3 regions of the Psychrobacillus sp. FSL H8-0483 genome follow, and region 3 is predicted to be linked to each of the others. Evidence: a T-box and tRNA genes for the amino acid it is inferred to sense, from the RefSeq annotation. Region 3 holds a T-box; the other regions hold tRNA genes.
What was found. A T-box is a leader RNA that pairs with one kind of tRNA and senses whether it is charged. The one in region 3 lies ahead of thrS (threonine--tRNA ligase), so its partner is inferred to be a tRNA-Thr.
Positions count from the first base shown of each region.

Region 1: it has a tRNA-Thr gene. The T-box ahead of thrS (threonine--tRNA ligase) is inferred to sense a tRNA for this amino acid. The anticodon was not compared.
Region 2: it has a tRNA-Thr gene. The T-box ahead of thrS (threonine--tRNA ligase) is inferred to sense a tRNA for this amino acid. The anticodon was not compared.

Region 1 covers NZ_CP152052.1:3,345,148-3,352,210, forward strand. Annotated here, with positions in the region: gene MHB48_RS16240 (VOC family protein) at 1-171, shown strand, start outside; gene MHB48_RS16245 (DUF6254 family protein) at 327-485, opposite strand; gene MHB48_RS16250 (hypothetical protein) at 479-634, opposite strand; gene MHB48_RS16255 (hypothetical protein) at 1,125-2,411, shown strand; gene MHB48_RS16260 (hypothetical protein) at 2,495-2,734, opposite strand; tRNA gene MHB48_RS16265 (tRNA-Leu) at 2,868-2,950, opposite strand; tRNA gene MHB48_RS16270 (tRNA-Cys) at 2,978-3,051, opposite strand; tRNA gene MHB48_RS16275 (tRNA-Gly) at 3,060-3,134, opposite strand; tRNA gene MHB48_RS16280 (tRNA-Gln) at 3,142-3,213, opposite strand; tRNA gene MHB48_RS16285 (tRNA-His) at 3,215-3,290, opposite strand; tRNA gene MHB48_RS16290 (tRNA-His) at 3,325-3,400, opposite strand; tRNA gene MHB48_RS16295 (tRNA-Trp) at 3,425-3,498, opposite strand; tRNA gene MHB48_RS16300 (tRNA-Tyr) at 3,510-3,593, opposite strand; tRNA gene MHB48_RS16305 (tRNA-Thr) at 3,603-3,678, opposite strand; tRNA gene MHB48_RS16310 (tRNA-Phe) at 3,686-3,761, opposite strand; tRNA gene MHB48_RS16315 (tRNA-Asp) at 3,783-3,858, opposite strand; tRNA gene MHB48_RS16320 (tRNA-Met) at 3,862-3,938, opposite strand; tRNA gene MHB48_RS16325 (tRNA-Val) at 3,968-4,043, opposite strand; tRNA gene MHB48_RS16330 (tRNA-Glu) at 4,076-4,150, opposite strand; tRNA gene MHB48_RS16335 (tRNA-Ser) at 4,174-4,265, opposite strand; tRNA gene MHB48_RS16340 (tRNA-Asn) at 4,271-4,345, opposite strand; rRNA gene rrf (5S ribosomal RNA) at 4,356-4,471, opposite strand; rRNA gene MHB48_RS16350 (23S ribosomal RNA) at 4,597-7,063, opposite strand, start outside.
Region 2 covers NZ_CP152052.1:3,005,020-3,013,118, reverse strand. Annotated here, with positions in the region: rRNA gene MHB48_RS14525 (23S ribosomal RNA) at 1-1,845, shown strand, start outside; rRNA gene rrf (5S ribosomal RNA) at 1,968-2,083, shown strand; tRNA gene MHB48_RS14515 (tRNA-Val) at 2,130-2,205, shown strand; tRNA gene MHB48_RS14510 (tRNA-Thr) at 2,219-2,294, shown strand; tRNA gene MHB48_RS14505 (tRNA-Lys) at 2,303-2,375, shown strand; tRNA gene MHB48_RS14500 (tRNA-Leu) at 2,399-2,483, shown strand; tRNA gene MHB48_RS14495 (tRNA-Gly) at 2,501-2,575, shown strand; tRNA gene MHB48_RS14490 (tRNA-Leu) at 2,591-2,679, shown strand; tRNA gene MHB48_RS14485 (tRNA-Arg) at 2,700-2,776, shown strand; tRNA gene MHB48_RS14480 (tRNA-Pro) at 2,784-2,860, shown strand; tRNA gene MHB48_RS14475 (tRNA-Ala) at 2,876-2,951, shown strand; tRNA gene MHB48_RS14470 (tRNA-Met) at 2,980-3,053, shown strand; tRNA gene MHB48_RS14465 (tRNA-Ile) at 3,060-3,136, shown strand; tRNA gene MHB48_RS14460 (tRNA-Ser) at 3,150-3,242, shown strand; tRNA gene MHB48_RS14455 (tRNA-Met) at 3,298-3,374, shown strand; tRNA gene MHB48_RS14450 (tRNA-Asp) at 3,378-3,453, shown strand; tRNA gene MHB48_RS14445 (tRNA-Phe) at 3,476-3,551, shown strand; tRNA gene MHB48_RS14440 (tRNA-Gly) at 3,559-3,632, shown strand; tRNA gene MHB48_RS14435 (tRNA-Ile) at 3,639-3,715, shown strand; tRNA gene MHB48_RS14430 (tRNA-Asn) at 3,720-3,794, shown strand; tRNA gene MHB48_RS14425 (tRNA-Ser) at 3,798-3,888, shown strand; tRNA gene MHB48_RS14420 (tRNA-Glu) at 3,895-3,966, shown strand; tRNA gene MHB48_RS14415 (tRNA-Ser) at 4,086-4,178, shown strand; tRNA gene MHB48_RS14410 (tRNA-Met) at 4,378-4,454, shown strand; tRNA gene MHB48_RS14405 (tRNA-Asp) at 4,458-4,533, shown strand; tRNA gene MHB48_RS14400 (tRNA-Phe) at 4,556-4,631, shown strand; tRNA gene MHB48_RS14395 (tRNA-Gly) at 4,639-4,709, shown strand; tRNA gene MHB48_RS14390 (tRNA-Ser) at 4,790-4,880, shown strand; tRNA gene MHB48_RS14385 (tRNA-Glu) at 4,888-4,959, shown strand; gene MHB48_RS14380 (1,4-dihydroxy-2-naphthoate polyprenyltransferase) at 5,505-6,416, opposite strand; gene MHB48_RS14375 (isochorismate synthase) at 6,570-7,931, shown strand; gene menD (2-succinyl-5-enolpyruvyl-6-hydroxy-3-cyclohexene-1-carboxylic-acid synthase) at 7,924-8,099, shown strand, end outside.
Region 3 covers NZ_CP152052.1:3,856,139-3,864,237, forward strand. Annotated here, with positions in the region: gene MHB48_RS18865 (AraC family transcriptional regulator) at 1-139, shown strand, start outside; gene MHB48_RS18870 (VOC family protein) at 310-714, opposite strand; partial or broken gene MHB48_RS18875 (SRPBCC domain-containing protein) at 707-1,129, opposite strand; gene MHB48_RS18880 (VanZ family protein) at 1,426-1,899, shown strand; gene MHB48_RS18885 (GNAT family N-acetyltransferase) at 2,022-2,528, opposite strand; gene MHB48_RS18890 (aminoglycoside adenylyltransferase domain-containing protein) at 2,532-3,338, opposite strand; gene MHB48_RS18895 (DegV family protein) at 3,507-4,355, shown strand; gene MHB48_RS18900 (GNAT family protein) at 4,384-5,142, opposite strand; gene thrS (threonine--tRNA ligase) at 5,229-6,431, opposite strand; T-box leader at 6,613-6,838, opposite strand; T-box leader at 6,882-7,111, opposite strand; T-box leader at 7,155-7,382, opposite strand; gene MHB48_RS18910 (2TM domain-containing protein) at 7,620-8,099, shown strand, end outside.

The DNA of each region.
Region 1 (7,063 bases), 510 kb from region 3:
AGCAATGCCGAAAATCTTGAATCTTTTACTGACATTCGCGAACTCCAAAAACAGCTTAAACAAAAAGGAATAAAAATGCTGACCGAAGCAGATGAAACAACCGAAGGACCTGCACATTTTACAATAGTAGATCCAGATGGTAATCAAATTCTTCTAGATCAACATAGATAAATGAAGAGAATATCATCTAGATATTAAAAAATTTATTATATCCAAAAGGGTGCCTGTCTCAACTGAGAAGTAACAGGCCCCTTTTGATTTCAAGAATATTTTCAATACTTCGAGAGACTAACAATTGGGGGTAAATTAACTAGGCTTTGAAGTAATTACTTACCACCCAATGGGACGAAATTCAAGCTGGCTAGTGGCTGCCCCAATAGGAGCAGAAACTCAATAACCTCTTCTTTTCCTACTTCTTCAGCAAGTTGCTTTAATGATTTTATCTTACCATGCGGATTTTGTACTTGCTTACAGAATCTTAAAATTTATCTCTGAATTCTTTCGCTTTTTCCTTATGTGCTTGATTAGCCTTTGCACTACCAAATTCTGTTGAAAACTCGGAGTCCTGTTTACTAGAATTAAATCCCTTTTTGTTCTTTTGCTGCGGATCATTTTTCTTTGTTCTTTTTGCCATAAAAATATCCCTCCTTCTTGTATTTTATTATGAGGAGAGAAAATGATAATATTCATGTACTAAAACAATATATGTTTCTCAGAAATTATTGAACAACTGTGGCATTAATTCCAATAAAGGGTATGTCGAAACCATCCACTAAAATAGAAGCCATCTGACCACAAGCTGATCACATTATCAATTCAGAAAGATTGATTATCAATCAAGAGGACCGATATGTAGATATTCCACTTCTCGAACAAACTGCTGATTAAGAAACGCTCAAATAAAAGAGCATCCTGCAGTCGGAACAAAACAAAAATATCTAAATCAGTTTAGAACTTTATAAACTCAATTAGCTGGTATGAAAATTGATAAGAAAGCCGACGAAGAAGATCCATTACTTGAAATATTAAAAGGTTAATAATCATAATATGATTTAACGTGACTGGTGATAAAACTAATCACGTTTTTTTATATTACTAATTATCATACAGGGGGAATTTTCACATTGGCTAATCTTAATACTGTGTCAGAAGTAACTACTTTATTCGAAACTTATTTTCCATCAGGCCTCAAATACAACTCAGCATTAACACAAATCACAGGTCCTCGCGCATTACCACTTGGAGAAACAAACGCAATGCGACTTGGAGAACAGTTGCAATTCTTAGGCGCTTTTCACAACAAAGTTCCAGATACTAATACTGCACGTCAAGGCCGTATTAAAACAGAGATCGAAACATTAATAAGTATCCTTCAATCAGAGGGTTACATGACTGGCGATAATTTGCCGAATAGTAATTTTTTAAATGAGTCTTTCTTAATTATGGGTCTTGCCATTATTAAAAGTGGTACAGCTTACGCGAAGTTGAGCTCGACGAACCAAACTCACGTGAACAATGGTTTAACTGCTTTGGTATCGAAAGCAAAATCGATTCTTGCTGATTATTATCTTCCAGGTGGCTTGTGGGGTAACCGAGTTCCAACAACTTATTCAGAATACCAAACTGGTAATTCAATTAAAGTTCCTCTAATGAGTCTTAATGGTACAGCTATCTTAATTGGTGCTTTAGGTATGTACGAAAACTTAGTAGCTAAATCTTCTGCTTCATCTACCCATCTGATTAACTATTCAAATGCTCTTTTAGGATTCGAAAACAAAATTAATAACGGTGGTTACTTTGTAATTGGTGGAGGTCTAACTGCACCTCGACGGTTATTCGGTTCAACTGGTTATAACTCAGTAGTAGGCCAATCTTTACTTTTAGCTTACCGTGGATTATCGCTGAAAAAATTTACTGTAACTCCAGTATCTACTAATAAGTATCAAGCAGCAGGTGAACGTATTGCTTCATACTACGAAAACTTGATTGATACTAAGAATATTCGATTAGACGAATTCCACAATTCTAAAGGCGATCCAGTAACTCAATCGATTCTTGATGGCGCTCTCGCTGTTGTTGATACAGCAAACTTTACACCAGACCCGAAACCTGCTTCTGAGCAAGCTCGATATGATGAAGCTATTGGTTTAATGGGTCCAGCACATAGACAATCATCAGTATATCTTTACTCATTAGCATGGGGTGCGCCTCAATCATTCTTTGCAAAACTTGACAAACACATTGTTAAAACTGGTGAAGCTAATCCTAGTTTACCAGGGGTTTCAGCAATGCGTGCAGCCATGAATGCTCCTGGTCCTACTAATTCTCACGATGCGGCTTCAGGTCGTGTGTTAACAGGTTTTGCTGCGTTTATGATGCGTGGTATTGAGATCGTTACTGATGGTCATTAATCTGGCCATAACTTCAAAAAATCAATTGACTCGTGATTATTTATTTCACGGTGCAAGTTATACAAAAGTTGAAAGAGTTTTTTCTAACTTAAATCTTCTCCTTTGATACGAGAAGAATAATCTTGAAGTTGCTTATCCATCCTAATTTCTCCTTGAGTGCTCTTTGTAGCTGCAATCTTCTCCTTGTAGTACCTCAATGTCTCAGTTCTTAAATTTCTTATCAAGCAATCTCTCTCAAACTTCTGAAAAGCTTCTTCATCAGAAATTTTTAATTTATTCATACTCAACTCTTTTGTTGATAAGCTCTTACTTCTTCTAGACATCCTATTTCCCCTATGTACGGGATTCAAAGCACGGGATTTTAGCTTATTTCAGTCCTCTTATTTAGACAACAAAAAAGACCTCTAACAAGTAGTTAGAAGTCTTGATATATATGACTTTAAGTCATAATTTTTATACCGGTGGTCGGGGTCGAACCGACACATCCAGAGGATACGGGATTTTGAGTCCCGCGCGTCTGCCAATTCCGCCACACCGGCAAAAATACTAGGCAGTTATTTAAAAATTGGAGGCGGCAACCGGATTTGAACCGGTGATAAAGGTGTTGCAGACCTGTGCCTTACCACTTGGCTATGCCGCCATATAAATTGGAGCGGAAGACGAGGTTCGAACTCGCGACCCCCACCTTGGCAAGGTGGTGTTCTACCACTGAACTACTTCCGCAAATAAACTGGGGTACCTGGATTCGAACCAGGGCATGACGGAATCAAAATCCGTTGCCTTACCGCTTGGCTATACCCCAATGGGGCGACTGATGGGAATTGAACCCACGAATGCCGGAATCACAATCCGGTGCGTTAACCACTTCGCCACAACCGCCACAAATAAAAAAAGAGTTAACAAATTAGGAATATGGGGCGACTGATGGGAATTGAACCCACGAATGTCGGAATCACAATCCGATGCGTTAACCACTTCGCCACAACCGCCATTATTCAAGTTAACTTTATAGTTGGCAGGGGCAGTAGGAATCGAACCCACATCAAAGGTTTTGGAGACCTCTATTCTACCGTTAAACTATGCCCCTAAAATAAAAACTGGTGGAGGGGGACGGATTCGAACCGCCGAACCCTAAGGAGCGGATTTACAGTCCGCCGCGTTTAGCCACTTCGCTACCCCTCCACTAAACAGTGGTGCCGAAAAGAGGACTTGAACCCCCAACCTACTGATTACAAGTCAGTTGCTCTACCAATTGAGCTATTTCGGCGTATATATGGTGGCTCAGGACGGAATCGAACCGCCGACACAAGGATTTTCAGTCCTTTGCTCTACCGACTGAGCTACTGAGCCACATATGTATTTTTTTAAAAATGGCGGTCCCGACCGGGATCGAACCGGCGATCTCCTGCGTGACAGGCAGGCATGTTAACCGCTACACCACGGGACCATTTGGTTGCGGGGACAGGATTTGAACCTGTGACCTTCGGGTTATGAGCCCGACGAGCTACCGAACTGCTCCACCCCGCGATAATAATATAATGAACTTTTTAAAATAATGGTGGAGGATGACGGGCTCGAACCGCCGACCCTCTGCTTGTAAGGCAGATGCTCTCCCAGCTGAGCTAATCCTCCAAAATGCTGGTTTTATTCTTTTGAAAAATAAATGGTGACCCCTACGGGATTCGAACCCGTGTTACCGCCGTGAAAGGGCGGTGTCTTAACCGCTTGACCAAGGGGCCATTATATAGTAATGAAAGTTATCTGGCGGAGAGCAAGGGATTTGAACCCTTGAGACAGTGTTACCCGCCTACACGATTTCCAATCGTGCTCCTTCGGCCACTCGGACAGCTCTCCAAAAATGGCTCCGAAGGTAGGACTCGAACCTACGACCAATCGATTAACAGTCGATTGCTCTACCACTGAGCTACTTCGGAATGTTGTTATGCCCAGCGACGTCCTACTCTTGCAGGGGGAAACCCCCAACTACCATCGGCGATGAAGAGCTTAACTTCCGTGTTCGGTATGGGAACGGGTGTGACCTCTTCTCCATCATCACTAGACATATTAACTTGAAAGACAAGATTTATTATATCATAACTATAACTTTATTGCAATAGTTTTTTTAAAAAATCTTTTTTATTCTTTCAAAACTGGATAAAAGACATTGAATTATTCAAATTCTATTTTGGTTAAGTCCTCGATCGATTAGTATTCGTCAGCTGCACGTGTCACCACGCTTCCACCCCGAACCTATCTACCTCATCGTCTTTGAGGGATCTTACTTACTTGCGTAATGGGAAATCTCATCTTGAGGGGGGCTTCGTGCTTAGATGCTTTCAGCACTTATCCCGTCCACACATAGCTACCCAGCGATGCTCTTGGCAGAACAACTGGTACACCAGCGGTGTGTCCATCCCGGTCCTCTCGTACTAAGGACAGCTCCTCTCAAATTTCCTACGCCCACGACGGATAGGGACCGAACTGTCTCACGACGTTCTGAACCCAGCTCGCGTACCGCTTTAATGGGCGAACAGCCCAACCCTTGGGACCGACTACAGCCCCAGGATGCGATGAGCCGACATCGAGGTGCCAAACCTCCCCGTCGATGTGGACTCTTGGGGGAGATAAGCCTGTTATCCCCGGGGTAGCTTTTATCCGTTGAGCGATGGCCCTTCCATGCGGAACCACCGGATCACTAAGCCCGTCTTTCGACCCTGCTCGACTTGTAGGTCTCGCAGTCAAGCTCCCTTCTGCCTTTACACTCTTCGAATGATTTCCAACCATTCTGAGGGAACCTTTGGGCGCCTCCGTTACACTTTAGGAGGCGACCGCCCCAGTCAAACTACCCGCCTGACACTGTCTCCTACCCGGGTTACGGGTATGGGTTAGAATTTCAATACAACCAGGGCAGTATCCCACCGACGCCTCCTCCGAAGCTGGCGCTCCGGGCTCTAAGGCTCCTGCCTATCCTGTACAAGTTGCACCAAAATTCAATATCAAGCTATAGTAAAGCTCCACGGGGTCTTTCCGTCCTGTCGCGGGTAACCTGCATCTTCACAGGTACTATAATTTCACCGAGTCTCTCGTTGAGACAGTGCCCAGATCGTTACGCCTTTCGTGCGGGTCGGAACTTACCCGACAAGGAATTTCGCTACCTTAGGACCGTTATAGTTACGGCCGCCGTTTACTGGGGCTTCAATTCGCACCTTCGCTTGCGCTAAGCACTCCTCTTAACCTTCCAGCACCGGGCAGGCGTCAGCCCCTATACTTCACCTTACGGTTTTGCAGAGACCTGTGTTTTTGCTAAACAGTCGCCTGGGCCTATTCACTGCGGCTCTTCTAGGCTATTCACCCAAAAGAGCACCCCTTCTCCCGAAGTTACGGGGTCATTTTGCCGAGTTCCTTAACGAGAGTTCTCTCGCTCACCTTAGGATTCTCTCCTCGACTACCTGTGTCGGTTTGCGGTACGGGCACCTATCACCTCGCTAGAGGCTTTTCTTGGCAGTGTGAAATCAGGAACTTCGGACTAAGTCCTCGCCATCACAGCTCAATGTTATAGAATGCGGATTTTCCTACATTCACACCTTACTGCTTGGACGTGCATAACCAACAGCACGCTTACCCTATCCTTCTGCGTCCCCCCATTACTCAAACGGTGGTTTGGTGGTACAGGAATATCAACCTGTTGTCCATCGTCTACGCCTATCGGCCTCGACTTAGGTCCCGACTAACCCTGAGCGGACGAGCCTTCCTCAGGAAACCTTAGTCATACGGTGGACGGGATTCTCACCCGTCTTTCGCTACTCATACCGGCATTCTCACTTCTAAGCGCTCCACCAGTCCTTCCGGTCTGACTTCAACGCCCTTAGAACGCTCTCCTACCACTGATACCAAAGGTATCAATCCACAGCTTCGGTGATTTGTTTAGCCCCGATACATTTTCGGCGCAGCGTCACTCGACCAGTGAGCTATTACGCACTCTTTAAATGATGGCTGCTTCTAAGCCAACATCCTGGTTGTCTAAGCAACGCCACATCCTTTTCCACTTAACAAATACTTTGGGACCTTAGCTGGTGGTCTGGGCTGTTTCCCTCTTGACTACGGATCTTATCACTCGCAGTCTGACTCCCAAACATAAATCATTGGCATTCGGAGTTTGTCTGAATTCGGTAACCCGGGATGGGCCCCTAGTCCAAACAGTGCTCTACCTCCAAGATTCTTAACGTTTGAGGCTAGCCCTAAAGCTATTTCGGAGAGAACCAGCTATCTCCAGGTTCGATTGGAATTTCTCCGCTACCCACACCTCATCCCCGCACTTTTCAACGTGCGTGGGTTCGGACCTCCAGTAAGTGTTACCTTACCTTCATCCTGGACATGGGTAGATCACCTGGTTTCGGGTCTACGACCACATACTCATTCGCCCTATTCAGACTCGCTTTCGCTGCGGCTCCGTCTTCTCAACTTAACCTTGCATGTAATCGTAACTCGCCGGTTCATTCTACAAAAGGCACGCTATCACCCATTAACGGGCTCTAACTACTTGTAGGCACACGGTTTCAGGATCTATTTCACTCCCCTTCCGGGGTGCTTTTCACCTTTCCCTCACGGTACTGGTTCACTATCGGTCACTAGGTAGTATTTAGCCTTGGGAG
Region 2 (8,099 bases), 850 kb from region 3:
CGTTGCTTAGACAACCAGGATGTTGGCTTAGAAGCAGCCATCATTTAAAGAGTGCGTAATAGCTCACTGGTCGAGTGACGCTGCGCCGAAAATGTATCGGGGCTAAACAAATCACCGAAGCTGTGGATTGATACCTTTGGTATCAGTGGTAGGAGAGCGTTCTAAGGGCGTTGAAGTCAGACCGGAAGGACTGGTGGAGCGCTTAGAAGTGAGAATGCCGGTATGAGTAGCGAAAGACGGGTGAGAATCCCGTCCACCGTATGACTAAGGTTTCCTGAGGAAGGCTCGTCCGCTCAGGGTTAGTCGGGACCTAAGTCGAGGCCGATAGGCGTAGACGATGGACAACAGGTTGATATTCCTGTACCACCAAACCACCGTTTGAGTAATGGGGGGACGCAGAAGGATAGGGTAAGCGTGCTGTTGGTTATGCACGTCCAAGCAGTAAGGTGTGAATGTAGGAAAATCCGCATTCTATAACATTGAGCTGTGATGGCGAGGACTTAGTCCGAAGTTCCTGATTTCACACTGCCAAGAAAAGCCTCTAGCGAGGTGATAGGTGCCCGTACCGCAAACCGACACAGGTAGTCGAGGAGAGAATCCTAAGGTGAGCGAGAGAACTCTCGTTAAGGAACTCGGCAAAATGACCCCGTAACTTCGGGAGAAGGGGTGCTCTTTTGGGTGAATAGCCTAGAAGAGCCGCAGTGAATAGGCCCAGGCGACTGTTTAGCAAAAACACAGGTCTCTGCAAAACCGTAAGGTGAAGTATAGGGGCTGACGCCTGCCCGGTGCTGGAAGGTTAAGAGGAGTGCTTAGCGCAAGCGAAGGTGCGAATTGAAGCCCCAGTAAACGGCGGCCGTAACTATAACGGTCCTAAGGTAGCGAAATTCCTTGTCGGGTAAGTTCCGACCCGCACGAAAGGCGTAACGATCTGGGCACTGTCTCAACGAGAGACTCGGTGAAATTATAGTACCTGTGAAGATGCAGGTTACCCGCGACAGGACGGAAAGACCCCGTGGAGCTTTACTATAGCTTGATATTGAATTTTGGTGCAACTTGTACAGGATAGGCAGGAGCCTTAGAGCCCGGAGCGCCAGCTTCGGAGGAGGCGTCGGTGGGATACTGCCCTGGTTGTATTGAAATTCTAACCCATACCCGTAACCCGGGTAGGAGACAGTGTCAGGCGGGTAGTTTGACTGGGGCGGTCGCCTCCTAAAGTGTAACGGAGGCGCCCAAAGGTTCCCTCAGAATGGTTGGAAATCATTCGAAGAGTGTAAAGGCAGAAGGGAGCTTGACTGCGAGACCTACAAGTCGAGCAGGGTCGAAAGACGGGCTTAGTGATCCGGTGGTTCCGCATGGAAGGGCCATCGCTCAACGGATAAAAGCTACCCCGGGGATAACAGGCTTATCTCCCCCAAGAGTCCACATCGACGGGGAGGTTTGGCACCTCGATGTCGGCTCATCGCATCCTGGGGCTGTAGTCGGTCCCAAGGGTTGGGCTGTTCGCCCATTAAAGCGGTACGCGAGCTGGGTTCAGAACGTCGTGAGACAGTTCGGTCCCTATCCGTCGTGGGCGTAGGAAATTTGAGAGGAGCTGTCCTTAGTACGAGAGGACCGGGATGGACACACCGCTGGTGTACCAGTTGTTCTGCCAAGAGCATCGCTGGGTAGCTATGTGTGGACGGGATAAGTGCTGAAAGCATCTAAGCACGAAGCCCCCCTCAAGATGAGATTTCCCATTACGCAAGTAAGTAAGATCCCTCAAAGACGATGAGGTAGATAGGTTCGGGGTGGAAGCGTGGCGACACGTGCAGCTGACGAATACTAATCGATCGAGGACTTAACCAAAATAGAATTTACAGAATTCAATGTCTTTTATCCAGTTTTGAAAGAATAATTTTTTTAAAAAAACACTTGTAATTTTCTACACAGTTGTTATAATAAAACTTGTCTTTCATTAATTATTCAAGTCTAGTGATGATGGCGAAGAGGTCACACCCGTTCCCATACCGAACACGGAAGTTAAGCTCTTCAGCGCCAATGGTAGTTGGGGGTTTCCCCCTGCAAGAGTAGGACGTCGCTGGGCTTGCGATAAGTACATAATAGTAACTTGTTATGAATTATATTACCCAGGAGGATTAGCTCAGCTGGGAGAGCATCTGCCTTACAAGCAGAGGGTCGGCGGTTCGAGCCCGTCATCCTCCACCATATATTTACTCCTGCCGGAGTAGCTCAACTGGTAGAGCAACTGACTTGTAATCAGTAGGTTGAGGGTTCAAGTCCTTTCTCCGGCACCATTTTTTTCGAGCCATTAGCTCAGTTGGTAGAGCATCTGACTTTTAATCAGAGGGTCGTAGGTTCGAATCCTACATGGCTCATCACTTTTAAGTGAATTATGTATGCGGGTGTGGCGGAACTGGCAGACGCACTAGACTTAGGATCTAGCGCCGCAAGGCGTGGGGGTTCGACTCCCTTCACCCGCACCATTTAATTTAATAACCGAGCGGAAGTAGTTCAGTGGTAGAACACCACCTTGCCAAGGTGGGGGTCGCGAGTTCGAACCTCGTCTTCCGCTCCAAAGATTCATTTAAGTGCCGGGGTGGCGGAACTGGCAGACGCACAGGACTTAAAATCCTGCGGTAGGTGACTACCGTACCGGTTCGATTCCGGTCCTCGGCACCATTTTTTAAAAAAGAATTTAAGCGCCCGTAGCTCAATTGGATAGAGCGTCTGACTACGGATCAGAAGGTTGTGGGTTCGACTCCTGCCGGGCGCGCCATATATATCGGGAAGTAGCTCAGCTTGGTAGAGCACTTGGTTTGGGACCAAGGGGTCGCAGGTTCGAATCCTGTCTTCCCGACCAGTTATTATTACATTTGGGGCCTTAGCTCAGCTGGGAGAGCGCCTGCCTTGCACGCAGGAGGTCAGCGGTTCGATCCCGCTAGGCTCCACCAAATAATATTAAATTATAAAAAATATCATGGCGGCGTAGCTCAGCTGGCTAGAGCATTCGGTTCATACCCGAAAGGTCGTGGGTTCGACTCCCTCTGCCGCCATCTTAAGGACCTTTAGCTCAGTTGGTTAGAGCAGACGGCTCATAACCGTCCGGTCGCAGGTTCGAGTCCTGCAAGGTCCACCAACACAATAATTACGGAGGAATACCCAAGTCTGGCTGAAGGGATCGGTCTTGAAAACCGACAGGCGGGTCATACCGCGCGGGGGTTCGAATCCCTCTTCCTCCTCCATTTTAACTTGTTGTTAGTGGGATTAAGAAAAAGATTGTCTTAATAATAATATTGTCGCGGGGTGGAGCAGTTCGGTAGCTCGTCGGGCTCATAACCCGAAGGTCACAGGTTCAAATCCTGTCCCCGCAACCAAATGGTCCCGTGGTGTAGCGGTTAACATGCCTGCCTGTCACGCAGGAGATCGCCGGTTCGATCCCGGTCGGGACCGCCATTTTTTTAAAAAATACATATGTGGCTCAGTAGCTCAGTCGGTAGAGCAAAGGACTGAAAATCCTTGTGTCGGCGGTTCGATTCCGTCCTGAGCCACCATAGTAATGCGGGTGTAGTTTAGTGGTAAAACCTCAGCCTTCCAAGCTGATGATGAGAGTTCGATTCTCTTCACCCGCTCCAAATAATGGGCCTATAGCTCAGCTGGTTAGAGCGCACGCCTGATAAGCGTGAGGTCGATGGTTCGAGTCCATTTAGGCCCACCATTATTCCGAAGTAGCTCAGTGGTAGAGCAATCGACTGTTAATCGATTGGTCGTAGGTTCGAGTCCTACCTTCGGAGCCATATGGGGAAGTACTCAAGTGGCTGAAGAGGCGCCCCTGCTAAGGGTGTAGGTCGGGCAACCGGCGCGAGGGTTCAAATCCCTCCTTCTCCGCCATATGTTGGCCCCTTGGTCAAGCGGTTAAGACACCGCCCTTTCACGGCGGTAACACGGGTTCGAATCCCGTAGGGGTCATATTTTTAAGTGGAAAGTAATCACTTGCTTGATTACTTTTTTACTTCCAAATAGCTAGTATGGCTAATGGATTTTATTTATAGATTTAGGTCATACAGCTATTATAAACACAATAATACGGAGGAATACCCAAGTCTGGCTGAAGGGATCGGTCTTGAAAACCGACAGGCGGGTCATACCGCGCGGGGGTTCGAATCCCTCTTCCTCCTCCATTTACAACTTATTGTTTGTTGATGAAACACTTAAAAAATAGTTTAGTATATTCATTTTGAAATAACACTAAATATTATTGTCGCGGGTGGAGCAAATCGTCAAACGAAGATGACGATTAACACCGATGCAGGCAAAGCCGAAGCAGGTGTCCAACTTTCTTCGAGCGTAGTAAAACTTAAACTGCAAGTATAATATTGTCGCGGGGTGGAGCAGTTCGGTAGCTCGTCGGGCTCATAACCCGAAGGTCACAGGTTCAAATCCTGTCCCCGCAACCAAATGGTCCCGTGGTGTAGCGGTTAACATGCCTGCCTGTCACGCAGGAGATCGCCGGTTCGATCCCGGTCGGGACCGCCATTTTTTAAAAAAATACATATGTGGCTCAGTAGCTCAGTCGGTAGAGCAAAGGACTGAAAATCCTTGTGTCGGCGGTTCGATTCCGTCCTGAGCCACCATAATAATGCGGGTGTAGTTTAGTGGTAAAACCTCAGCCTTCCAAGCTGATGATGAGAGTTCGATTCTCTTCACCCGCTTAAATTAATTGGTCTATGCACAGTTAGTTAGAGTGCACGCTTCATAAGTGTGAGGCCAAGGATTCCATTTCGAATCATATGGGGAAGTACTCAAGTGGCTGAAGAGGCGCCCCTGCTAAGGGTGTAGGTCGGGTAACCGGCGCGAGGGTTCAAATCCCTCCTTCTCCGCCATATATTTGGCCCCTTGGTCAAGCGGTTAAGACACCGCCCTTTCACGGCGGTAACACGGGTTCGAATCCCGTAGGGGTCATCATTTTAAAGAAAAAGATAATCATTCATTTGATTATCTTTTTTTTTGTAGAAAAGTATGGATGTTTATTTACTATCTTTCTTCAGTAGTTGATTTCTTTTTAACTTACTCTACTTGGAAAAACTTTTTTTGTGGAGGAAAGAAAGATATGAAATAACAGCACGAACTCTATTAATTCACCATTTAAGAAGGAAATTTAATAATTATTCCACCAGTAAATGTCTTAATGAATGCACTGATTAACAAGGCGATTGCAGTACCAGCCTTGAAATGATGTATTCGTGATAATAAATGGAGCAAGTGAGGTCAGTAGAAAGCGTGCTAGCCCTATTAAATACGAAAACCTTCCCTAAGCTTAAAATGACTATAACCCGAAGTAGATTTGTCTTACATATAAATTGTCGCTGTTAAACTACATTGTTGTTATTTGGTTGAATTCGCATGCTTTACGGCCGTATCGACAAGCCTTCTCGACTGCGCGGATTCTACCGCAAAATAAAAATGCTAGGAAGGTATATACCTTCCTAGCATTTTTAGTGTTCTTCTTAGATGAAGTACCCTATAAGTAAGCCTATTCCAAGTAAGAAAACAAAAATAGTATTTGTGAGGGCAGTATCTTTCATTGCAAGCCCGACCTCTAGAGGGTTTTCTTTTTCTTTAAATAGTTTTATTGCATGCATTGGTTTTTTTATACTTAACAGTACGAGTAAAGCAAATGGAGTAACAACTTGCATCAAGACTAAACCTACAATCCAAAGGTAGGAAATGATAAAGAAGGAAGCCAAAACCTTAATGGCATTTTTTCTTCCGACAAGAATTGCCATAGTTTTTCTGCCACCTTCCTTATCTTCCACTAAATCTCGAATATTGTTAGAAAGCATGATAGCTGCTACAAGCAATGCACTTGGTATGGAGATTAAAATGGCTGAGTAAGGGATTGTACCAACTTGAATGAATGTTGATATAAGAACAATTAACATTCCCATGACTACACCACTAAATAGCTCCCCAAACGGAGTATATGCTATCGGGTATGGTCCACCTGTATATAAATATCCTATTAGCATACTAACCGCTCCTACAACTAGTAACATCCAGGAAGACTCGTAGCAAATATAGATACCTAGTAATGCTGCAACTCCGTATAGTAATAATGCTAATTGCATGACTGTTTTCGGTTTAACGCCGTTTCGAACGATTGCACCGCCAATACCGACCGACTCTTCACTGTCTAGACCGCGAGCAAAGTCGTAGTATTCATTAAACATATTTGTAGCAGCCTGGATAAGCAAACAAGCAAATAACATAGCTAAAAATAATAGCCAGTTAATATTGGTGTCGTAAAGAGCAATCATTGTTCCTAAAAATACGGGAGCAAATGAAGCCGTTAATGTATGAGGTCTTGTTAATTTCCACCAAATCCGCCAACCCTTATCGGCTTGAAGTTCATGTGACATAGGTTTTTTCTCTCCTTTAAAAGAATCAACCTCAATTTTAGCACATATTTGTTGCTAAATGTGTGCCGAAAAGTGTAGAAAGAGGTATGATTAAAGGTAGAGTATTTTAATAGATAAATTAATCAGCAAGTTATATTTACGGAGGTCATATTTATGCCGAAAACCACCGGTCAAATGAAAACAACATTACGTTTTTATACAGAAACAATAGAAGTATCTAGATTGTCCGCACATGCATTTTTTGAGGCGGGGGACGAATCTTATAAAGGAAAACGTTTTTTCTGGCAAAATAAAGAGAAGACTTTTACTTTAGTTGGATTAGGACATGCTCATATTTTCTCGAATGAATTAGAAGATACACGATATAGTGACATTGCAACTAAATGGAAAAAGATATGTCAAACCTCGTTAAAAGAGAAAGTGGATGTATCGCCAATCCTTTTTGGGGGCTTTTCCTTTGATCCAAAAAATAAGATTGCTTCTGAATGGGATACATTTCCTTCTAGTTTTTTTGTTGTATCAACATTTCAGCTGGTGATCAAAAATGAACAAGCTTATGTAAGTATTCATTATATTACAGATGAAGAAGAGAGTTCAGAAGCATTTGAACGATTACGTATGGAACGTGATGCCTTAATACACACTGCACAAGTAAAAGAACTTAAGGTCCATGCAAAACCTAGTTTAATCGGAAGAGAAGATCGATTGAAAGATGAATATTTGCAAGCGGTGGAAGAAGTTACGAGTCAAATTCGAAACAATGTAGTAAATAAAGTAGTAATTGGCCGATCGTTAAAGCTGACGTTCGATGATACATTTGCTTCCTCAACAGCTATTTATAATGCATCAATGGAGCAACCAGAAAGTTATTTATTTGGGTTAGAAAAAGATGATAAAATCTTTTTTGGTGCAACACCAGAGCGATTAGTAAAAGTAGAAAATGGACATGTTCAATCAGCAGGTCTTGCTGGTTCTGTTAGACGCGGAAAAAATTCCATGGAAGATAAAGAACTTGGGGATACTCTACTTTCCGATCGTAAAAACTTAGGGGAACATCAATTTGTAGTGGATATGATACGGAAAGTATTTAACCAATATTGCGAAGATGTAAAAATTCCATCTAGACCAAAACTAATGAAAGTAAGAGATATTCAGCATTTATTTACTCCTATTGAAGGGAAAATAAAAAAAGAAGCTTCCTTGTTTGAGTTTGTAGAATCTTTGCATCCTACACCTGCACTAGGTGGAGAACCTCGGAGAGAGGCAGTAGCTATTATTAGAGAATCGGAACAGATGAATCGTGGGTATTACGCAGCACCAATTGGTTGGATTAATGCAGAAGGCGACGGAGAATTTGCAGTTGGAATTCGCTCTGCATTACTAGAAAATCAACATGCTTATTTGTTTGCGGGCGGAGGAATAGTTGCGGAATCCTCCTCGTTAGAGGAATTTGAAGAAACAAGAGTGAAGTTTCGACCAATGCTCCGAACACTTGGAGGAAATATGAATGAATAATATGGAGTATTTGACGTCTTATGTCAATCAATTTGTAGAAACAATAAAAAGAACAGGTGTAGAAGATGTGGTCATATGTCCAGGCTCTAGATCTACACCATTAGCATATGCATTTGCAAAAAGCGAAGGTTTTCAATTTTATCGTCAAATTGATGAACGTTCAGCTGG
Region 3 (8,099 bases):
CACATGGAAACAAATTTTCTCTGAATGGTTCCCGTCGAACTCCTACGAGCATGCAGGAACACCAGAATTAGAAGTGTATTCTAACGAAAATCCGTCTAATCCGGATTATTATTCGGAAATTTGGATTCCGATTAAATAGAATGGACAACCGACGAGTAATTAAATTACTCCTCGGTTGTTTTGTATTTATAATCCGATTTTATTCGGGTATTATCCGATAGTATTGCTTTATTATCCGATGATGACCAGTTATTATCCGATTCTATTGTTTTATTATCCGATTATGACTAGTTATTATCCGATTGTCGATTAATTGGCTAGATTTAATTGCCAGGAAACTCCGAACTTATCTTGTACCCAACCGAATTTTTTACTGAAAGGATATTTGTCTAAAGGCATTAATAGTTGTCCACCTTCCGAAAGCTTTGCATAGGCGTCATCAAGTTCTTCTTCCGAATCACAATCCACAAATAAAGATATCGATGGGGTAAACGTGAATGCATGCTGGACGAAACTATCTGTGCATATAAATTCTTGTCCATTAATCGAAAATGTTGCTAGTGAAACTTCTCCTTCTTTTCCAGGTTCGCCTGCACCATAACGAGCAAGACGAATTATTTCTGAATCCTTGAAAATTGATGTGTAGAAATTGATTGCTTCTTCAGCTTTTCCTTCGAACATTAAAAATGGGGTAATTTTAGTCATATTACTCACCTCTTTTTCTTTCCGCTAAATAATTGTCTAATTGATCAAAAGTGCCACCGAAACCTTGTTTCATGTTCTCATGCATCGCTTTAAAAGCTTCTAGTTCTTCCACTGATGCGTTCACTGGAACTCCAACAGCTTTCACAATTGTATGGTTCCCATTATCTTCAAAGATTAATGTATTACGAATTTCTAATGGCCAAGTAGAGCTAAATGGAGCACGAATCGTACGACCTTCCTCATCCGAAAAAGTATTTCGGAAATTCAATTTTTCGGGCTCCTTCATTTCTTCATACACGAATTTACCCCACATTTTTTGTCCATCTGGGGAGGTTTGACTGTAATGAAAGATTCCATCTGGTTGGAACTCAAACTGATGAACCTCCATTCCAAATCCTTTAGGACTCCACCATTTCTCTAAATGCTCAGCTTCTGTCTACATCTTATACACAACATCACGCGGTGCTTTAAACTCTCGAGTCAATATTAATTCATATTCAATTCCCATTCGTGCACCTCCCATTTTTTATCTCATTTTACCATAACTATCTAAATAACCCCTCTATATTGGACATGAAAAAACATCGCTCTAGCTAGAAAGATACAATCTTCATTATGGCCATACAACTTATCCACATGTGCAAAATTAAAAAATTCTCGTTTATACGTTTTTTTACGTTAACCTTTTTAAATTTTCTCCTTTTATGCTACTGTTTTTATATGAAAAAAATCATTCCTCTTCTATTTTTACTGATCATTGTATTCATTTCATCCGGACAAACATCAGAACAGCAGTCACTTGTAGCAACATTGGAAAAAGCCTTACCAAATAAACCGCTAGAATCTTTCCTTTCCATATTTCAAATTCCTTACTGGGGCATTTTAGTTTCTATTGAAGAACGTGGCTACTATCGGTTTGTTGAATTTTTAATTCGAAAGGGTACTCACTTTTTTTATTTTGGACTAATTGCACTTGCTATTTACGCCGCATTACCAAAATTCAAATTTAGGGTACTGACTGCAACTATCATTACAATGCTATTTGCCATTGCTGATGAGTTCCACCAATCGTTAACAAGTGGTCGAACAGCGACTGCTCAAGATGTTATGCTCGATACAGCTGGGGCGATAACAGCACTTTTGCTACTGACATGTATACAATGGATAAAACAAAGAAAATCCGCTAAGGGATAAACCTTTAGTGGATTTTCTAAACTAATGAAACATCTTTATTACGTGAGAATTTATTGAATAGTGAACGAATAGGTGAATGATAAATGGCATATTTATCGTTAACCCTAGTTAAGTAAGTACACCTAATTCAAAAACAATACCATATGGTCTTCATCGTAGTATGTATCTGCCACTTTTAAAGCTTTTTCTTCTACGCCAAAAACTTTAAATCCTAACTGTGTATAAAGATTCTTTGCTGCTTCATTGCTAGATACTACGGACAAATTAAGTTTCTCCATACCTTCTAGCCTTTTAGCTTGATGAATTGCTTCTTTAAGGACAGCTTTCCCAACGCCTTTACCCCGAACTTGAGGACTCACGTACATCGCTAGAATGTTTGCTCGATGTTTCATTTTTAAGCTACTCTCTTGTGACAGTGTAACCATCCCAACTAGTTTGTCTTGATCAAATGCTCCAATTGTATAGTTTCCTTCCGTTTGAAGATTATTTGCAACTCGTTCAATTGGATTGTTTCTTTGAACTGCTTCCTCGTAGCTTGTACCAAATGCTTCTGGACTTTGCTGTAAAGCCTCTAATCTTAATTCCCAATAAGCACTAGCATCGTGCGGAGTTAATAATTTTATTTTCATATCTTACTCCTCCATAAAATAGTTTTCATTACATACCTGATGTGCATATAAAACAAAATCTCGACATTCTTCTGCTCTCCTTACATCGCTCTCATAGAAGGACTTTGAACTTATTTCCGTTCGGATTCGATTCCCTTCTTTTAACAAGGGGTGCCATCTTTCCGGTAGCATTTTTAAGCATTCTACTACTGCTCCGTCTTTCGACAAAATCTGTTGTTGTTCAAGTGAGCAAATGATTCTACAAATTGTAGTAGTTGTGAATTCGATCATCTCATCGGATAAAAAGTTACTTACATCTTTTGTATGATTGAACCAATAACGATTGATATTATAGTTCAACGTTTTCAAGACGTCTTCCCATTTAGTAGGGATATCCAATTCACCAATCGGTGTCCCTTGCAAAGTAATTCCACGCTGTTTTAATACCCACCAAGTAATATGATTAACATCCCAATGCCCTATACTTAGATTTCCTTCTGCACAATATGGATACGGTGAAAGCTCCTCATTGGTTTTCCCTAAAGAGTCAACTTGAACATATACCCCATCCATTCGACACCCATAATTAGATTTACACATTTGGGAATGAATCCCCTTCATGATCTCCAATTCTTGATCATTAACAGGCCTCTTCAGTAAAACAATAAAATCGATATCACTTTTCTCTTCGTTAAAAGCCCCTAAAGCAATGGACCCGTAAATATAAACACCTTCTATTAATCTATCAGATAAGTTTACATTTAATGCTTGTAAATACGTTTGCATAAAACGATTAACACTAACCGGTAATGAGTTTTTCAGATTACTCAACTCCTAACTAATTTTCATCTTCCACTAGATATGTTCAAATTATGTCACAGTATTCGAAACATCGACTAAACATGACAACTAACACTATTGCTTATGTAATGGGTAGTGTACATTAGCGCTTATAGATGACCTATTTACGTTAAAACAAATGAAGGAGATTTTTTAACTATGAATAAGAAAATTGCTTGGATTACTGATACCGCTGCCTTATTAGATGAGTCTTTTATTCAGAAACATAACATACATGTTTTACCATTAAATATCGTGTTTGCTGAAGGCGCTTTCAGAGAAACTGTTGATATGACACACGATGAGTTTTATGACAAATTACGAGTTGCAAAAGATCATCCAAAAACCTCTCAGCCTACTATAGGAGAGATGGTCGTGCTTTACGAAGACCTAAAAGCAAATGGCTATGATTGTGCGGTAGCCATCCATGTATCTAGCGATTTATCTGGTACATATCATAGTTCGCAAACCGCTTCTCAAATGGCTAATTTCAAAGTCTATTCCATTGATTCGAAAATCGGCTCGTTCCCGATGGTCAAAATGATTGAAGTAGGAAAAGAACTTATCGAAAAGGGTCATAACGTAGAAGATGTGGTTGAGCATATAAATAAAATGACAGAGAACTCTGAGTTATCCTTCATTCCATCAAGCCTAAACCAATTGCATAAAAGTGGTCGCGTATCGGGTACGAAAGCATTCTTAAGTAACTTATTAAACATCAAAGTCGTTATCTCTTTTGATAACGGAAAAGTAGTTATGAAAGAAAAGGTCCGTGCTGATAAAAAAGCAAAGAAATATGTGACTGATTTACTTCGCGACGACATGAAAAAGGCTGATATTCCAGAGGTCGCAGTCATTAATTGCAATAACACAAAAGACGCTGAAAGCTGGAGAGATGAGCTATTGCAAGAATTTCCAAAGCTAAAAGTTCTAGTCATCCCACTTAGCGCTTGCGTAGGGGTACACGCTGGTGAGGGTACAACTGGCCTAAGCTGGGTGAGATACTAGCCAAATATTTATTAAGAAGAGTACAGGTTTAAACGTACTCTTCTTTTAATATAGAGCAGACTGCTGCATCACAGTAACGGCCTTTCTCAAAGGATGATTCCCTCAAATTACCTTCATATATAAATCCAGCTTTTTCGAGCGTCATTTTAGAGGCTGTGTTTTGAGGGTCATAAAAAGCTTCAATTCGATACAGCCCCATCATTTCAAATCCATATGGTAGTACAACCTTTAATACTTCCGACATGACCCCTTTCTGCCAATATTCAGGTGTCACTTCAAACCCTATTTCTGCTTTAGAATGCTCTTTTTCCCAGTTGTGAAAACCACAGCTGCCGATTATTTTATTATCACTTTTTGTCGCAATTCCCCATCGAATACCTTCCTGTTCAGCAAAGCGTTTTTGCCAGTTTTCAATTAATCGAGTCGCTTCACTAATATCCTTAAATGTATCCAAATCATAATACTTTGTTACTTCGTCATGTGAAAAATATTGAAACACTTCATTCGCATCGCTTACTTCTATGCGGCGCAGTAGAAAACGCTCTGTTTCTAAGTGTGGAAATTTTTTTAGTAAGGTAGCATTCTTCTTTTCATATACAAATAGTACGATAGATTGAGCAATTGCAAAAACTCCTATCACTATATTTATTATGATGGACACCCACACATGAGTAGCAACTTTTCCATTCCCAATTGGTCCCACTCTCGGTTGATACATGTCATATATCGCCCAACTATTTCCTGCTATCACAGCAACCCCTATAAATAAAAGGAACCACTTTCTCACAAAATCCCCCCCCATTAGTTTGATTCGTTAAGGATGGTGAAAAATCCTTTTCAAAATCATAAATTAGAGGGCGATCCTTTATTTGATTAAACCCTTTTTTCAACTTTTAAATGCTCAATTAATTCACTCATGTTCATTTCCCCAATACTACCTCCTTTATGTTTTCTCACAGAGACCACATCCTTTTCCATTTCTTGATCTCCCACAATCAGCATATACGGATGCTTTTGGAGTGAGCCTTCTCGAATTTTCAAGCCGATTTTCTCCACTCGATTATCGATTTCTACTCGATATCCATCTTGTTCCAGCTTGCGTTTTACTTCTTCTGCATACGAAACATGCGCATCTGCGATTGGTAAAATTTTCAGTTGAACAGGCGCTAACCAAAGAGGGAAACTCCCTTGGAAATGCTCTAACAGAATAGCTATGAAACGTTCGATAGATCCATAAATCGCTCGGTGAATCATTATTGGTTTTTTCAATTGATTGTCCTCATCAATATATTGACAGTTAAACTTTTCAGGCATTTGGAAATCTAGTTGCACTGTGCCACATTGCCAGCTGCGTCCAAGTGAATCTAAAATATGAAAATCGATTTTCGGTCCGTAGAATGCCCCGTCTCCTTCATTTACTTGATAATCTAGCTGTTTTTTCTTTAATACTGATTCAAGCGCTTGCTCTGCTAGATCCCAGACTTCGACCGAACCCATGAAATCTGCTGGTCGAGTGGAAAGCTCTATTTTGTAACTAAAACCAAATTCTGAATAAAATTCATCTACTAAATCGAGCACTTTATCTATTTCACTTTCGATTTGATCTTCCCTCACGAAAAGATGCGCATCATCCTGTGTAAATGCACGAACTCTTAAAAGGCCATTTAACGATCCAGATAACTCATGACGGTGAACTAAGCCAAGCTCTGCATAACGAACAGGCAACTCTCTATAACTTCTTCTTTTACTGTTGAAAATGAGTACTGCACCTGGGCAATTCATTGGTTTAATCGCATATTTTTGTTCATCCACATTGGAGAAATACATATTTTCATGGTAATGATCCCAGTGTCCTGACTTCTCCCAAAGCTCTTGCTTCATCATGATTGGAGTTTTAATTTCTTGGTATCCTGCTCTTTGATGCTTTATTCTCCATAGATTTTCAAGCTCGTTTCGTAACACCATACCCTTTGGCAAATAAAATGGCATTCCCGGTGCTTCCTCCATCGACATAAATAACTCTAATTGTTGACCCAACTTTTGATGACTTACTCTTTCTTCTGCTTTTGCTGACATTTTAATTCCTCCTATTTTTGAAAATCAAATTCGCCTTGGCGTATTTGTGCCTAGATTTTTATCGAGCTTGCTCGATAAATTCCACTAAAAAATCTGTGGCATCCGCCGGAGGCATCAATTTCATTCAGCGGGTCTTGCCTTCCTCGCTGAATGAAATTAAAAAAGACCACACCCATCCCGGTAAAGGGACGAGTGTGGTCGTGGTTCCACCCTAATTTTGCAACACAAAAATGCATTGCGCTCATAAAAGATAACGGTTTTCCCGATTATGGATAATCACAGTTTTGCTTTCCCCATAATAGCTCCAAGGTGGTAAATCATCTTTTTTTCTTCAGGGCTCTCAGCATTTCACCCTGTTCTCTGATAAGAAAATATTAGATAATTCATGTCCTGTTCTTCGCTTATTTACTTTATTTATTTTTAAATACAAAAAGACCACACCCATCCCAGTAAAGGGACGAGTGTGGTCGTGGTTCCACCCTAATTTTGCAACACAAAAAATCGTGCTGCTCTCATAAAAAGATAACGGGTTCTCCCGATTATGGATAATCACAGTTTTGCTTTCCCCATAATAGCTCCCAGGTGGTAAATCATCTATTTCTCTTCAGGGCTCTCAGCATTTCACCCTGTTCTCTGATAAGAAAATATTAGATAATTCATGTCCTGTTCTTCGCTTACTTACTTTATTTATTTTTAAATACAAAAAGACCACACCTATCCCGGTAAAGGGACGAGTGTGGTCGTGGTTCCACCCTAATTTTGCAATACAAAAAATCGTACTGCTCTCATAAAAAGATAACGGTTCTCCCGATTATGGTTAATCACAGTTTCGCTTTCCCCATAATAGCTCCAAGGTGGTAAATCATTCTTTTTTCTTCAGGGCTCTCAGCCATTCACCCTGTTCTCTGATAAGAAATAAATAATGAATCGTGTCCTTTTCTTCGCTTTCAATGCTTTATAAATATTTTTTCTATTATATTCAATAGCTTACGAATAGTCAACTCTTTTTTGCGGGTAACGTGAACAGCCCGATCTTTCCAAACAAATACGATTGTCTTTCTCAATACAACTGCATCGCTTCCAAACTATCGTTTTTATTTCATTATTCTTACTTTTATGAGAGACATTCCATTTTCTAATAGATTATACTTATAGTAATAAATCTTCTACACATAAAGAGGTGCTGTATTGAATTTTATTGCTTGGACGATTATTGCTTGTGAAGTTGGATTTTGGGTCGTTATATTGCTTGGTCTTATTTCTAGATATATTTTTAAACGGGAAAAACTAGGAATTTTCTTTCTTGCCCTTACACCAGTTATTGATTTAGTTTTACTCGCTATTACAGCAATCGATTTATATAATGGAGCAATTGCTACTCTAGCGCATGCAATAGCAGCCGTTTATCTGGGTGTATCCATTGCCTTTGGGAAAAGTATGATTCAATGGGCGGATGAAAAATTTCTGTATTATGTCCAAAAACAAGGATCCAAACCAGTTCGTAAAACAGGAATGGAACATGCTCGTCATACAAAGAAAGGATTTATGCAACATCTCCTTGCCTTTATCATTGGGGGGGTCCTTCTTCTCGCATTAATCTTCTTTATCGATGACTCTTCTCGTTCGGAAGTGTTATGGAATACACTTAGAGTTTGGGGAATAATTCTT